One region of the Mesorhizobium sp. B2-6-4 genome, then DNA from elsewhere that is predicted to be linked to it. Evidence: predicted binding sites of a transcription regulator. Region 1 holds the regulator's gene; each other region holds the start of a gene.
What was found. Region 1 encodes LexA, which represses DNA repair genes until DNA is damaged. Its sites were predicted from a motif close to TGTTCNNNNTGTGTTCNG; they were not measured.

Region 1 (3,278 bases):
CCCGAATTTTTCCTCCCGCCGGCCGGTCAAGAAATACGCGGCCGCGGCGGCACTTTTCTCGATCGCCGCCTACCTCGTCATTTCGGGCGTCGTTGTCGCCGCCGAACGCAGCTTCATCATGCTGGCGGTGATGCTGATCGCCGTTCTGTTCGATCGGGCGGCACTCACCATGCGCAATCTGGCTATTTCGGCGATCGCCGTCATCGTGGTGTCGCCGCACGAGGTGGTAGGGCCGAGCTTCCAGATGTCGTTCGCCGCCACCGCGGCCCTGGTCGGCGCCTATGCCGGCTGGTCGGATCGCAAAGCCGACAAAGCGCGGACCCCGCCGCCGCAACGGACCTTGCCTGGCCTGCTGACGCGAAAATTGCTGCTGGCGACAGGTGGGCTGGCGATGACCTCGATTATCGCGGGAAGCGCCACGGCGCTTTTCGCCATCTGGCATTTCCAGCGCGTGTCGCCGCTCAGCCTGTTCGCCAATCTTGCCGTCATGCCGATCGTTTCTGTCGTGATGTTCCTTGCGGTTGCCAGCGCGCTGCTGATGCCGTTCGGGTTCGATGGACCATCCCTTTATCTGATGGGCAAGGGACTGACCGCGATGATCGCCATATCAGGATGGATCTCGCAACGCTCGCCGGTCGACGCGGTCGGGTTGATTTCGCAGCAATCCGTCCTTCTGGTGGCGATCGCCCTGGTCATCGCGACGATGGCCACGACATGGCTGCGGCTGGCGGCACTTCCCTTCGCGCTCGCCGGCCTGTTGACCGTCTCGGACACGCGCACGCCGGACGTGCTGATTTCGGAGGATGCCCGCCTGGTGGCGTTGCCGATCGGCGGCGGCGAGCTCGCGATCAACCGGGCGCGCCCGAACGAATTCACCGTCGATAATTGGAAACGCGCGCTGAAGTCCGAAACCATCGTTGCGCCGGAACTGTTCGACAGCGGAGACCGACAGTTCGACATCTTCGATCCCGCGCAACTTCCGGCGGGAGCGCCTTTCTATTGCTTCACGGGCCTGTGCATGGCCCGGCATACCTCGGGGGCGATCATCGCGCAGGTGGAGGATCGCAAGGACGCCTGGAGGGCCTGCTCCTATGCGGATCTGATCGTCATCAACGACCCCGCGGGCTACGATCCCTGCCACAATCCGCTGGTTCTCGTCATCACCAAGCGGCAGCTCGCTCGTAAGGGAAGTGCCGCCGTCTTCTTCGACCAGCAATCGGCGACGGCACCGGCACGGGTCAGTTTTGCCGTCGACAGGCCATATCGGCCTTGGCACGAACAGCGGAAATTCTCACGCGAGGCAAGGGGACTGCCGCCTTACCGTAAACCCGAAAAGCCCACCGCCGACCCCGCTCAGTAGCGCCTGATCAGGCCGACCAGCTTGCCTTGCACCTTGACCCTGTCCGGTCCGAAAATACGTGTTTCATAGGCCGGATTGGCAGCCTCGAGCGCAATCGAAGCACCCTTTCGGCGGAAGCGCTTCAGCGTTGCTTCCTCCTCGTCCACCAGGGCCACGATGATCTCGCCGGGACTTGCGGTGTCGGCATTGCGGATGATGACCGTGTCGCCGTCGAAAATGCCGGCCTCGATCATCGAATCGCCCTTGACCTCCAGCGCATAGTGTTCGCCGCCCATGATCATGTCAGGCGGCACTGAAATGGAATGCGTCTGATGCTGGATGGCGTCGATCGGCACACCCGCTGCGATGCGACCCATGACCGGGATCGACACCGCTGAAACCGCATCGTCGTCATTGCCGGCAGCGGGCAGACGCGAAGACGTCGCCGGTTTGATCTGCCGGCTAGGGCTGCTGCCCTGTCCGAGGCTGCCCTGGATGACGCTCGGGGAGAACTTCTTTGCCGCGTTAAGACCCGGCGCGATCGAGTCCGGCAGGCGCAGCACCTCCAGCGCGCGCGCCCGGTTGGGCAGGCGGCGAATGAAGCCGCGCTCCTCCAACGCCGTGATCAGCCGATGAATTCCCGACTTGGAGGCGAGGTCCAGCGCTTCCTTCATCTCGTCGAAGGACGGCGGAATGCCGCTTTCCTTCAGCCGTTCATGGATGAACATCAAGAGTTCATGTTGCTTGCGCGTGAGCATGGCGGCCCCCAAAGGCATTGCACGAAGGGTCTGGAACCAGAATCAGAAAACAAACCCAGAACAAACACTATCTGTTCCAGTTGTGTTCCGCAACCATTTAAAGTTTAATGAATTTGTTAAGGCGACGGAAACGAAATGCCCTCCCGCAGCCAGCATCCTGCCAGCGCGGTCCGTCGTCAATGCGCTCCCGGGCCCTTTGAAACTATTTTGGTTAATGGCCTGTGGCCCGACCGGTCTCCACTCTTGGCACAAGCCTGCAAGCTGGGTGACCGGCAGGTGCGGGGTGCGTTTGGGCGGATTAGAAACCCCTGCGGCTCGTGAACGAAACGAAACCAAAATGCCAACTTCCGCCGGAAAACGGCCAGACACCACCACTGGTCGCGACGGGCTACGTTCGTTCGTTCGCTTGACGAAACCGTATAATAGTGTACGGTTTTCGAAGAGGAACACCAATGACCACGCCGAAGCAGGCCGCGCGACGCGAACGGATAGAGGAGGCCGCCTATGCGGTGCTCCGGGAAACCGGCTACAAGAGCGCCTCCCTGCTTGCTATCGCCAAGCGGGCATCGGCCTCGAACGAAACCCTCTACAACTGGTACGGCAACAAGCAGACCCTGTTTCGATCCTTGATCGAAGCCAATGCGGGAGAGGCAAGGAAGCTGCTGGAGGACGCCCTTCACCAGGCGCGCGATCCGCTCAAAACCCTGAACTTGCTCGGGCCAGTCCTGCTGACCCTCGTGACGGGCGACAAGGCGGTGGCGCTCAATCGCGCCGCGGCCGGCGACGTCAACGATACAGGCACGCTTGGCCAATCGATCGCGCAATTCGGCCGCAATACCATAATGCCGCTTGTTGGCGACCTGCTTCGAACCGCAAGTCGGGCCGGCCTGATCGCCTGTGACGATCCTGCCGAAGCCGCCGACATCTACATCAGTCTTTTGATCGGCGATCTCCAGGTTCGCCGGATCGTTGGGGTGCTCGAGGAACTGCCTCGGGCGGAAATCGAGCAAAGATCGCACCGGGCGTTCACCCTGTTCTTGCGCCTCTATGCGGCCAGCCCTTGCCCGGGCGGCAAAACAGCCGGCCCGTTTCCAGGGCGCTCTTCTCACCGAGGAACATCGCGACCATGAGCAAAATTCCCGATCTCGCAGCGATCAAGGCAATGGACACCGCGGATCCGC
Region 2 (3,278 bases), on a different contig from region 1:
ACCTCGCACCAGGCGCCGGGGAAGGGCGACAGGCCGCGAATGTTATTGTGGACTTCGGCCGCGGGTCGCGTCCAATCCACGTGCGTCTCGGATTTACCGATCTTTTTGGCATAGGTCACCCCCTCAATCGCTTGGGCGGTGAAGGCCAGGCCATTCCTTTCCAGCCGCGCCAGCGCTTCCACGATCAGTGCGGCGCTGACGCTCATTAATCGATCATGCAGATCGCCGGCGGTCATATCGGGTTCGATGACGCATTTTTCAACCAGCCCCACCGGGCCGGTGTCGAGGCCTTCTTCCATGCGCATGACCATCATGCCGGTTTCGCTGTCTCCCGCCATGATCGCCCGCTGGATGGGCGCCGCACCGCGCCACCGCGGCAACAGCGAGGCATGGCCGTTGATGCAGCCCAGTTGCGGCGCCTCAAGAACCGCCCTGGGCAAAAGCAGGCCATAAGCCACGACCACGCCGATATCGGCTTGCAGCGCGCGAAAAGCTGCCTGTTCGGCCCCGCCCTTGAGCGACGTCGGCGTGCGCGTCTCGATGCCCAGCCGTTCCGCCTCGCGCTGTACCGGCGACAGTGTCAGCTCAAGGCCGCGCCGGCCGGCGGCTCGCGGCGGCTGGGTGTAGACGGCCGCGACCTCATGTCCGGCATCGGCAATCGCGCGCAATGTCGGCACCGAAAACTCCGGCGTCCCCATGAAAATGACGCGAAGGGGCATTGTCCCCTATCCCACCAGCTTGCCCGGAGCCTTGTCCTTGGCCAGCTTCTTGAACTTCTTCACCACCATGTCGCGCTTCAGCTTCGAAATGTGGTCGATGAACAGCACGCCGTTGAGATGGTCGATCTCATGCTGCAGGCAGGTTGCCATCAGCCCCTCGGCCTCCATCTCCTGCAGCTTGCCGTCGCGGTCGAGATACTTGACCCGCACGGAAGCCGGGCGTTCGACCTCGGCATAATAGTCGGGAATCGACAGGCAACCTTCCTCGTAGACGGAGCGCTGGTCGGCGCTTTCCAGGATTTCGGGATTGATGAAGACATGCGGCGCCGGCGTCTCGTCCTCCTTGGCGAGGTCGATCACCAGCATGCGCAGCGGCTCGCCGATCTGGATCGCGGCCAGCCCGATGCCGGGCGCGTCATACATGGTCGCCAGCATGTCGTCGGCCAGTTTGCGCAAGGGCGCGTCGACGCGCTCCACCGGCTTGGAAACCTGGCGCAGGATGGGGTCGGGAAGGATGATGAGCGGCTTGATCGGCATGGCGTCTCACCTAAGACCTTGAATAAAGGGCGTCAACCGGTACGCCGGGGGATCGTTCACGTTTTGATCTGTGCTGGCCGGCCGAATCGTCTATGCTGTGTGCATGAACGACCTGACATCCATCCTTTCGGAACCTGTCGCCCGGCTTGGCGCGACCACGATCACGCTCGGCCATGCGCTGGCGTTCGGGGCCTTTGTGTTTCTTGGCCTGTTCGTGGCGCTTGTCGTCGCGCTGTGGCGCTCGGCCAAGGCGCGCGCCGTGGCCGCTGCCGAAGCCGCCGACCATGCCCGCGACGCCGAGGCGCGGATGGCCGGCATATTGCAAAGCCAAGCCGAGATGCAGGGCCGCATGGGCGCCATCGCGGAAGTCTTCGGCGCGCGGCAGGCGGAACTGACGCAATCGATCGGCCAGCGCCTCGATGCCATGACCGGCCGCCTCGGCCAGACCATGACCGAGCAAACCAAATCCACTCATGAGAGCCTGGCCAAATTGCAGGAGCGGCTGGCCGTCATCGACACCGCGCAAGGCAACATCCAGTCGCTCGCCGGCCAGGTCGTGCAATTGCAGGCGATCCTCTCCAACAAGCAGACGCGCGGCGCCTTCGGCCAGTCGCGCATGGAAGCGATCGTCGCCGACGGTCTGCCGCACGGCGCCTACGAGTTCCAGGCGACCTTGTCCAACGGCAGCCGTCCCGATTGCCTGGTGAAGATGCCCAACGGCGCGCCGGCGCTTGCCGTCGACGCCAAGTTTCCGCTGGAAGCCTGGAACGCCATCCGCGCCGCCGAAGGCGCCGAACAGCAGAAGGTCGCGTCGCAGGCCTTCCGCCGCGACATCGAGGTGCATGTCCGCGATATCGCGGATAAATATCTGATCCAGGGCGAGACGCAGGATACCGCCTTCATGTTCGTGCCGTCGGAATCGGTGTTTGCCGAGATCCACGAAAATTTCGAGGCGGTGGTGCAGAAGGCGCACCGCGCCCGCGTCGTCATCGTCTCGCCGTCGCTCCTGATGCTGTCGATCCAGGTCATCCAGGCGATCCTGAAGGATGCCCGTATGCGCGAGCAGGCACACCTGATCCAGGGCGAGGTGATCCGGCTGATGGAGGATGTTTCGCGCGTCGACGAGCGGGTGCGCAAATTGCAGGGCCATTTTGCCCAGTCGGCCAAGGATATAGACGACATCCTCGTCTCGACGTCGAAGGTGACCAAACGCGGCCAGAAGATCGAAGCTCTGGAGTTTGGGGCGCAGCCCGGAGGCGATGCCGACCCTGACATGGCGTCACCAGCCCCTGCGAAGCCGGAACCCGGCCCGCGCGTTGTCGATTCCCCACGCGTTGCCGATTCAAAGACCGGCCAGCTCAGGCTGAGGGTCGTCGAAGGCGACGAATGAGGCGCCGCACCGGACGGCGCTACTGCTCCTCCACTGTGGTCATGCCGTGAAATTCAGGTAGCCAGTGAAGCGCCGAGCGGTGCCATTTTTGCAGTGTCGGAATCAAATCCTGGCGTTGCCGCGCGGTTCCCACTCGAATGCCGTAGACCTTTGGGCCATCTCCGACCGACGTGGCGTAAAGGTGCGAACCGCAGTCGGCGCAAAAGGCCTGGACGCGCTTGGCGCCGCTTGCCACGGTCTTGATGTAGACCTTCGGTGTACCCTTTGTGATCCGGTAGTGATCTTCAGGCGCCGGAGCGGTGACGCGAAAGGCCGTACCGGTCAAATGTTGGCAATCGGTACAATGGCAGATCGAGGTCTTTTCCGGTTCGACCTCCGCCTCATAGGTGATGGCACCACAATGACAGCCGCCGTCGATCTTCATAATCAGTCCTCCAAAACTCGATCGGCTGATTTTAGCGGCGCAGCGTCGCAAGGCAACGACGCGACGCTGGTCCAAGACATAATCCCGAGGAGTGGAATGTGGTTTCGAGACCTGCTCAAAACTCTACTCGGATGCCGATTCGATCAGCTTGCGCCGCTGTTCCCAGGTGCCTGTCGTCTGCGGCTTGACGAACAGCCGGGTGATCTCG
Region 3 (3,278 bases), on a different contig from region 1:
GGTCCTCGAACTCGCGCATCTGGAAGGACGCCCGCACCAGGATCGCCATGTCGTTGAGATTGTGCTTCTGGCGCTGATAAGCCTCGATGGTCTCGCCGACAGCGCGCGCTTCCTCCTCGGAATCCCAGGCTGCGTGGACGTTGACCTTGCCATCCTCGGGATCGTCGCGATCGGTGAACAGCGTCTTGCCGAAGCGGCCTTCATTGTGGGCGATGAGGTGCGAAGCGGCGCCGAGGATATGCGCGGTGGAACGATAATTGCGCTCCAGCCGGATGATGGTGGCGCCGGGAAAATCCTTGTCGAAGCGCAGGATGTTGTCGACCTCCGCGCCGCGCCAGCCATAGATCGACTGGTCGTCGTCGCCGACGCAGCAGATGTTTACTTTGTTTTCGCTCACGGGTTGTTCCGCGCCTGCCGGCGCGGGCCCGACCCCTCTTTTCTGCGCGCCTTCGGCGTCGCGGGAGGGGCCTCGCGAAGGCTCGGACGCCCGGTCGGGCTTGCGGCCTTCGGCCGAATGCAAATCCGTAGACGTCGCGCTACGCCCGCTATTTGGCCGCTGTGCCAGGAGCCGCAGCCACATGTATTGCGCGGTGTTGGTGTCCTGGTACTCGTCGACCAGGATGTATCTGAACCGCTTGTGATACTCCTTCAGCACGTCCGGATTGGCGCGGAAGATGCGGATAGGGTGGCAGAGCAGATCGCCGAAATCGCAGGCGTTCAGCGTCTGCAGGCGCTCCTGATAGGCCTTGTAGAGCTCGCGGCCCTTGCCGTTGGCGAAACTGCGCGCATCGCCCTCGGCGATATCGGCCGGGCCTTGCCCCTTGTTCTTCCAGCCGTCGATCATCTGCGCGAACTGCTTGGCCGGCCAGCGCTTGTCGTCAAGGCCCTCGGCCTGGATCAATTGCTTGATCAGCCGCACGACGTCGTCGGTGTCGAGGATGGTGAAGTCGGATTTCAGCCCGGCAAGCTCGGCGTGCCTGCGCAAGAGCTTGACGCCGATCGAGTGGAAGGTGCCGAGCCAGGGCATGCCCTCGACATTGCCTTCGCCGATCAGGATGCCTATGCGCTGCTTCATCTCGCGCGCGGCCTTGTTGGTGAAGGTCACGGCCAGGATCTGCGAGGGAAAGGCTTTTCCGGTCGCCAGGATGTGGGCGATGCGGGTGGTCAAGACGCGCGTCTTGCCGGTGCCGGCGCCGGCCAGCACCAGAACGGGACCTTCGGTGGTTTCCACCGCCAGCCGCTGCTCGGGGTTCAACCCTTTGAGATAGTCGGGCGCGTTGTTGTGGCCGCTGCGGGCAGCCATGGCGCGCGCGGCGATGCCCGACGGGGCGGTGGGCCGCGCATCGGGTTCATCGAAAAAGGGCATGTCTTCGGAAAAGCCGGACATCGCCCCCGAATGTAGTGATTCGGTGGAGAAAGACCAGAACTGTCTACGTTTTGTTCCACTCCTGATTGTTTCCGGCCTGCTTGACAGGCAGGGCGGGTGAGGGAAAGCTGCGTAAAGGGCAGGGAGGGGATCCTGTTGCCCACGGCCGCCTCGAGGCGCGCAACAGTCGAAGGAGTATCATCTTGGCTGTCACCATCACCTCCCTCATCCTCTTCCTCATCGGCCTCGCGCTTGGCGCCGGCGGCATCTGGTTGGCTTCACTGGGAGGCAGCTGGTACTACATCATATCAGGCATCGCCTTCCTCATCGCAGCATGGCTGCTCTACCGGCGCAGATCCACCGCGCTCTGGCTCTACGCCGCGATCGTGCTGGGCACGCTTGCCTGGGCGGTCTGGGAAATCGGCTTCGACTGGTGGGAACTCGGGCCGCGCGGCGGCATCATCGTGCTCGTCGCGTTGTGGCTGCTGACGCCGTGGGCGAGGCGGGGCCTTGTTGGTCCCGATATCCGCGCGCCGCTCATTCTCGCCGTTTTGGCGTCGCTGGCGGTCGCCGGCTATTCAATGACGACCGATCCCAAGGATATTGCCGGCAATCTCGACACCGACAAGGTGACCCCGGCGGCCGATCTCGGCGGCGACATACCTGCCGGCGAATGGCACTTCTACGGCCGTACGCCCTATGGCCAGCGCTATTCGCCACTCGACCAGATCACGCCGGAGAACGTCGCCAACCTGCAGCCGGCCTGGACTTATCGCACCGGCGACGTGAAAGGTCCCGACGATGTCGGCGAGACCACCTATCAGGTGACGCCGCTGAAGATCGCCGATACGCTCTACATCTGCACGCCGCACAATTTCGCCATCGCCATCGACGCCGCCACGGGCAAGGAGAAGTGGCGCTACGATCCCCAGGTCAAGCTCGACAAGGACCGCCAGCACCAGACCTGCCGCGGCGTCTCCTACTACGCCGACGCCAAGATCGGTGCCGGGCAGCCTTGCGCCGCGCGTGTCTACCTGCCGACTTCGGACGCGCGGCTGATCGCGCTCGACGCCGCCAACGGTCAGGTCTGTCCGTCCTTTGCCGAAGGCGGCACGCTGAACCTTCTGACCGGCATGCCTTATCCCAAGTCCGGCTATTACTATTCGACCTCGGCGCCGCTGATATCGGGCGGCAAGATCATCGTCGGCGGCGCGGTCAACGACAATTATTCCACGCAGGAGCCGTCCGGCGTCATCCGCGCCTTCGATGCCTCCACGGGCGCGCTGATCTGGAACTGGGATTCCGGCAATCCCGACCAGACCACGCCGCTGGCGGCAGGCCAGACCTACACCGCCAATTCGCCCAACATGTGGTCGACGCCGAGTGCCGACGAAAAGCTCGGCCTGCTCTACATACCGCTCGGCAACCAGACGCCGGACCAGCTCGGCGCCGGCCGCAGCGCCAACGTCGAGAAATTCTCCTCCTCGATCACCGCGCTCGACCTCAATACGGGGCAATTGAAATGGGTGCGCCAGACCGTGCACCATGACCTGTGGGACATGGACGTGCCGGCGCAGCCGAGCCTTGTCGACATCACCAAGGCCGACGGCACGGTCGTGCCGGCGCTGGTGGGGCCGACCAAGCAGGGCGACCTCTACGTGCTCGACCGGCGCACCGGCGAGCCGGTCATCCCGGTCAAGGAAGTGCCGGCGCCCGGCGGCGCCATCGAAGGCGACCACACATCGCCCACGCAGCCGGTGTCGGACCTTTCCTTCAATCCGCCGCCGCTGACCGATGCCGACATGTGGGGCATCACCATGTTCGACCAGCTGGCGTGCCGGATCGCGTTGCACAGGCTGCGCTATGAGGGCCGCTACACGCCGCCATCGCTGCAGGGCACGCTGGTCTATCC

Region 2: a site for LexA is predicted at 1,310-1,327, ahead of FJ426_RS04255 (DNA recombination protein RmuC). Genes of this name have one in related genera too.
Region 3: a site for LexA is predicted at 1,428-1,445, ahead of FJ426_RS19360 (UvrD-helicase domain-containing protein). Genes of this name have one in related genera too.

Annotation. Positions count from the first base shown of each region.
Region 1 covers NZ_VFUE01000006.1:166,252-169,529, forward strand. Annotated here, with positions in the region: gene FJ426_RS10495 (ComEC/Rec2 family competence protein) at 1-1,360, shown strand, start outside; gene lexA (transcriptional repressor LexA) at 1,354-2,097, opposite strand; gene FJ426_RS10505 (TetR/AcrR family transcriptional regulator C-terminal domain-containing protein) at 2,550-3,227, shown strand; gene kynU (kynureninase) at 3,224-3,278, shown strand, end outside.
Region 2 covers NZ_VFUE01000002.1:372,037-375,314, forward strand. Annotated here, with positions in the region: gene fmt (methionyl-tRNA formyltransferase) at 1-719, opposite strand, end outside; gene def (peptide deformylase) at 726-1,256, opposite strand; gene FJ426_RS04255 (DNA recombination protein RmuC) at 1,360-2,646, shown strand; gene FJ426_RS04260 (GFA family protein) at 2,666-3,070, opposite strand; partial or broken gene FJ426_RS04265 (cation diffusion facilitator family transporter) at 3,194-3,278, opposite strand, start outside.
Region 3 covers NZ_VFUE01000013.1:96,747-100,024, reverse strand. Annotated here, with positions in the region: gene FJ426_RS19360 (UvrD-helicase domain-containing protein) at 1-1,387, opposite strand, end outside; gene FJ426_RS19355 (glucose/quinate/shikimate family membrane-bound PQQ-dependent dehydrogenase) at 1,570-3,278, shown strand, end outside.